Methanococcus voltae PS: one gene and its partner. The main gene of each other region encodes a partner of the protein of the gene in region 2 in a complex. Links are inferred from orthologs where the notes say so. Each region holds a gene or a part of one and is shown on either strand. Other genes may lie near its edges.

Region 1 (2,925 bases), 130 kb from region 2 along the record:
ATTATTTTTGCATCAGCTTCCATCTTTTTAGGGTCTGCTTCAACTGCTTCAGCAAGGTCTATTTTGTTAATAATTGTTAAATTAGCTGTTTTAAATATTTCAGGGTGTTTTTCAACAGTATCGTCACCTTCGGTGGCACTAACTACAACTATTCTTTTATGAGTTCCCAAATCAAAATCTGTAGGGCATATTAAATTACCCACATTTTCAATAAATACGATATCTATGTCTTTTAAATCTAAGTCTCCTAGGCTATGACCGATTTGGTGTGCATCTAAGTGGCATTCTTTGCCTGTATTTAATGGAATTACTTTAGCGCCATGCTTTTCCATTCTACCAGCATCGAATTTTGCAATTACATCTCCTGCAATGCAAGCGACATTATAGTCTCCTTTTAGATTTTCAATTAATTTTTCAATTAATAATGTTTTACCACTACCAATTGCCCCCATAAAGTCAAAAGCCACGACATTGTTTTCTTTTAATAAATTTCTGTTCTTATCGGCATTTTTTTTGTTCGCTTTTAATAAATCTTTCCCAACTGTCAAAACATCAACAAAGTGCAATATATCACCAAATTTAAATTTAGTAATCCAATTAATTTATTTATTCTTAATTTGTTAAATATTTGTTAAAGTAATTATTTAGTTATTTGTTATAGCAATATTTCAATTATTTATTAAATTAGTTATTAGACTATTTAATATTTAATTTAGCCAGTTAATTATCTTAGTTTTTATTTTATATATAATCAATGTATTTAATAATATTATTAATTATATCCTGTTAAAATACCACTAAAATTAATTATAAATACTAAACTTTCATATAGTTTAAAAATTATATTATTAAAAATAGTTACGCAAATATATTTCGATTTATTTATATTATATTCCTAACAAAATTTACATTAAGCATTATTTACAGTACTAATTTATTCCCTTTATTTGTGATAATATGAAGATAGATAAAAGTTTTTACATGGTATTCCTGTCCGCATCGATATTTATTTTATTGTTTGTTTCATTGCCTTTGATAACTATGTTATTAAATCCTGGAGACGTTTCAGGGGCTATAATGGATAAAGAAGTTATTAAATCACTTGAAATAAGTTTAAAAGCAGCAGGAATGAGTACGTTATTGGCTTTAGTATTTGGTGTGCCTCTAGCGTATATTTTTGCAAGAAATGACTTTAAAGGTAAAAGTTTAATTGAAAGTATAATTGACATTCCTATGGCAATACCTCACTCCGTAGTGGGTATTATGATACTTTCATTCTTTTATGGGAGCACTATCGGCGAATTTTTAACTAACGCTGGTTTAAAAATAGTGGATAATTTTTGGGGGATTGTAGCAGTAATGCTATACGTAGGAATCCCATTTATGATAAACAGTGCAAGAGATGGTTTTGAAATGGTGGACGAGGAATTAGAACACGTTTCAAGAACATTGGGCGCATCCAGATTTAAAACGTTTTTTAACGTCTCTTTACCGATTATAAAGAATAACTTAGTTTCTGGAAGTATTTTGACATATGCAAGAGGCTTAAGTGAGGTAGGTGCAATATTAATAGTTGCTTATTTCCCTAAAACAACACCTGTACTCATTATGGATAGATTCAACCAATTCGGTTTATCCGCTTCAAAACCAATTTCTGTGTTGATGATTATTGTAAGCATATTGTTATTTACAATATTTAGGCTTGTAAGACATAAAAAAGTTAAAAATTAAAAGGAAATAAAAAATAAGAACTAAATAAGAACTAAATAATAATAAGGATAATACATAAAATTAAAATTAGAAAATAATAGCGATATGGCATGTGTTTGTATAATGTATTGCATTAATTAAATTTATAATGGTTAATTTGGTGTAAGGATGTTAAAATTAGAAAATGTATCCAAGTCATGGAAAGAATTTCAATTAAAAAATGTTTCGTTTGAATTGCGTGACAAATATTGTGTAATTTTGGGTCCAAGTGGTGCTGGAAAGTCCGTAATTATTCAGTGTATCGCAGGAATTTTGGATGTAGATAACGGTAAAATTTATTATGATGATGAAGATATAACTGATTTAAAACCAGAACTCAGAAATTTTGGATATGTACCTCAAAATTACGCATTATTCCCAAATATGAACGTTTATAAGAATATAAAATATGGAATGACTATTCGGAACATTGGTAAGCTAACTGCCGATAAAAAAATAAAGGATATTGCAGAATTTTTAAATATATCCCATATATTAGAAAGAACGCCAAAAACACTCAGTGGTGGGGAACAACAGAGGACTGCATTAGCAAGAGCTTTGGTGTTAAATCCTAAACTTTTATTACTCGATGAACCTACTTCAGCATTGGATATACACATTAAAGATACTGTAATGGACGAATTGAAGAAAATAAGTGAATTAACCCCTGTAATTCATATTACGCATGATTTTGTAGAGGCAAGGACTTTGGGGGAAAATATCGCCATAGTAATTGACGGAGAATTGAATGATTTTGGAACAAAAGAGATATTTAAAAAGCCAAAAAATGAAAAGATTGCTAAATTTTTAGGTTATAATATAGTATCTGAAAATAATACAAAATTGGCAATTTCTCCTGAAAATGTTAAAATTAAAGCTGTTGAAAATACCAATGCTCCTAAAAGTACTAGTACTAATTTAAACAACCAAAAATATGGAATTGTAAATGGTTTTATTGATTTTGGATACTATAAAACAGTAAGTGTCTCATACAACAATAAAAATTTAAAATGTATTTGTGATGAGGATTTTGATATTAAATCGGGCGATAGTGTATCCATTGATTTTGAAAATATGATTCGCATCTAAAATATTATTTTTAATTTTATTTTTATTTTATTATCCATTTTTTATTATCCATTTTTATTTTAGATTTTTTTATTTTTAGTTAAATTT
Region 2 (2,979 bases):
TATTAATAAAGTTTAAATTACTAATTTTTTGGGTTATGATTGGTGAAGCATTGCTTATTATTATATCAAATTCATTTTCGTCATTTATTGTACATTTTTCTTGGTAATTTTCAGGAATGTATACTTTATCAACAATGTAATTTTTATGGATTATTCCTCCATTTTGTAAGATAACTTGCTCTAAAGCATCAATTATGCCTTTACAGCCACCTAATGGGATACCGGGACCTCCAAATTTATGGTAGTATTTGCTTATTGCCATAACTTCGTCCATTGGAGTTTCGTATGACGATAAGCTTAAAGCCCAGCCTGAAAATGAATTACCTACTTTTTCAGCTATTGATATCCCTTCTAAAAAGGTACCAAATGAAATGTCTTTATCGACAGTACCTAATTTTAAATCTGCTAACATTTTTAAAGCTTTTAATTTATCCTTAAAGCTTACAAGTTTTTTCAGCTCTTCAAAACCATAATTTGTATTATTAATCCTAAAAAGTCCATCGGGATTTGAATTGATTATTTTTGCACCGCAGTTTGACTCTTGAACCAACTGTCCGAAAAAACCATTTGCACCATGAGGTATCATGTGCAGGGCGCCTGTTGTTAATTGATAGCCTTTATAGTCTAAATTTGTAAATCTACCTCCAATATATGGAAGTTTCTCGTAAATTGTTACATCATGTTTTTTTGATAATATTGCTGCACTAAATAAACCCCCTAATCCAGCTCCAATAATCCCTATTTTCATAATAGCACCTTATAATCATCTAATACTTTTAAAATTTTCAAATATTTTGTAAAAATTATTATTATAATTATTGTATGGTGTATTCTTTATATATAGATTATACATTCTGAAGTAAATAATCTTAAAATAAGGATTTTTATAAAAATAAACTATTAATTCAACAATTGCTTAAAAAGATAATTCAACATGTTTTATTAGATTTTTAAATATTTAACATATCACTAAAATAAATAAAAAAAGAAAAATAAATATTATTTAATTATTTAATTATGCAGCCATTTCAACTAAACCGTCGTATTCCGCTGGAACATTTCCGTTTCCAATTGCTGGTTTAATAACAGGTTGTCCTGCATTTTCAAATATTTGTGGGTTTTCGAGAACGAATTTAACAAATGCTACACCTGCAGCTTTATTTTCTGCATTTGTAGGTACTGTAACACCGTATACGATTGGTGCAGCAGCAATTGTTTTGTTTTGACTTTCAATTAAGATACTTGCTCTAGCGTAGTTTTCAGCTTGGTCGTAAGCACCTAGGTTGATTTCGTCAGGTAATTCAACATATTCTAAATTGTGTTGGTTTGCAACACTCTTGTATATGAATAAGTAGTCGTAAGCACCTGATTCAAGAGGGCCTAATAAATCTACTTCTTTACTTCTCATGAAGATTTTGTCGGTATTAACTGTTATTTCAGCAGGGCTTTTAACTACAAAGCTACCGTCTTTTTCTTCAACGTTGAAGTTTGAATTTTTCTTAATTAAATTTTCGTATATTGTATTGTCATTGTATGTTTTTTCAGCTAATTTAATAACCATTTGGGTTCTGTAACCACATGGATCATCGTTAGCACTTGAGAAACCGTATTTAACTCCATCTTTTTGGAATATTTCATACCAGTTGTCAGAAGTTATTTCATTGGTAAATTTACTTTTGTTAGTGTATGCTATAACAATTTCATTTTTAGCTATCATTAAGTACCAGTCTGCGTAATCAGGATACATCATTTTAGGTATTAATGAATAGTCTGCTGAACCTAACACATCAGCTTTTTTATTTAATTCTACAATATTTCTAACACATGCAACACTGCCTGCTGATTCTCTTTGAACATCTGTATCGGGGTATTTTTCTTCAAAAGCTTTTTCATATTCTTCAAAAGGAACTGCTAAACTTCCTGCGTGGAATATTTTAACAACGCCTTCTATTTTTTCAGAATCTGTACTGTCAGCAGGTGTTTGCTGGTCCGTACAGCCACTAAAAGCTAATACAAGAAAAATCCCTAAGATTGAAGTTAATAAAAGGGACTTTTTATTCAAGTTATCACCATATATAATATAGTATTTAATAGAATTTTAGTTTGATATAATATGTAATAAATAATACATCTATATGGTTAATATATAAATATTACGATATTATTTTGGTGTAATATATGTTAATAAACATTTTAATATCTCGATAAAAATGTAATAAATACGATACTTATTTGAAAAAAAATGTTTAAAAAATAATAAAAATAAAAAATTAGAATAAATTAAAATTAAAAATATTTTATTTCAAAAACTTATCAAAGAAATATTTGTAAACAATAATTCCATTTTCTGATAATTCAGGGTGGAATGAAATTGCCATACAGTTATTTTGGATAATTCCTACAATTCTATTTTCATTTTTAGAAATTACGGATATCTCGTCACTCATTAATTCTTTTACAAGGGGGGCTCTTATAAATACGGCATGAACCACATTTCCATCTAGTTCTATCTCTTTTTCAAAACTTTCAACCTGACCGCCATAAGCATTTCTATCGATTGAAACATCCATTAATTTTAAAAGAGGTTGGTCAATGCCTGTTTCTTTGGATAAAAGAACCATCCCTGCACAAGTCCCTAATATTGGAATATTTTTTTTAAGATTAAGTTCTCTTATTTTATCGATGAATCCATATTTATCCATTATTTTACCCATTGTGGTACTTTCACCACCGGGGATTATTAAAGCATCAATACCCTCTAGCTCTGAAATAGTTCTCACTCTTATAGCTTCATAACCCAATTTTAAAATTGAATCAATATGTTCTTCTACATCGCCTTGTATTCCTAAAATTCCTATTTTTTTAGTTGTAGTCATAATTTAACCTTTATTTTGCTTAATTTAATTATAATCTTTACAATAATATGTTTATTTTATAAATATTCATAATTAATAATACTATAAAAAAATATGCAGGAAT

What was found.
Region 1: the proteins of wtpA (region 2) and wtpB are in contact, whole or in part, in a crystal structure (PDB 2ONK), measured with the Archaeoglobus fulgidus proteins. The link is inferred for Methanococcus voltae PS from one-to-one orthologs. Residues at the interface, in WP_010877608.1 of Archaeoglobus fulgidus: Arg75, Glu79, Leu80, Arg144, Ser202, Glu203, Arg204, Lys209, Met213, Ile214, Arg215, Leu224, Glu226, Ser227, Gly228, Glu229; in WP_010877607.1 of Archaeoglobus fulgidus: Asp44, Pro45, Ala46, Leu107, Gly111, Ser112, Ser113, Lys123, Val125, Asp126, Tyr208, Tyr209, Leu216, Glu219, Arg220, Tyr221, Leu222, Ser223, Glu224, Gly225.

The regions. Positions count from the first base shown.
Region 1 is NZ_JANUCQ010000001.1:194,918-197,842, forward strand. The notes cover bases 1-2,844. They hold wtpB (tungstate ABC transporter permease WtpB), read left to right. Parts: upstream 1-957; coding sequence 958-1,731; downstream 1,732-2,844. Other genes in these bases: hypB (hydrogenase nickel incorporation protein HypB), read right to left, coding at 1-566; M2325_RS00980 (ATP-binding cassette domain-containing protein), read left to right, coding at 1,879-2,838. UniProt on the Methanocaldococcus jannaschii protein: Part of the ABC transporter complex WtpABC involved in molybdate/tungstate import. Probably responsible for the translocation of the substrate across the membrane.
Region 2 is NZ_JANUCQ010000001.1:63,974-66,952, forward strand. Bases 40-2,937 are described here. They hold wtpA (tungstate ABC transporter substrate-binding protein WtpA), read right to left. Parts: upstream 2,063-2,937; coding sequence 1,016-2,062; downstream 40-1,015. Other genes in these bases: M2325_RS00300 (NAD(P)-binding protein), read right to left, coding at 40-748; pdxT (pyridoxal 5'-phosphate synthase glutaminase subunit PdxT), read right to left, coding at 2,298-2,876. In the rest of the region: more of M2325_RS00300, read right to left, coding at 1-39. UniProt on the Methanocaldococcus jannaschii protein: Part of the ABC transporter complex WtpABC involved in molybdate/tungstate import. Binds tungstate and molybdate.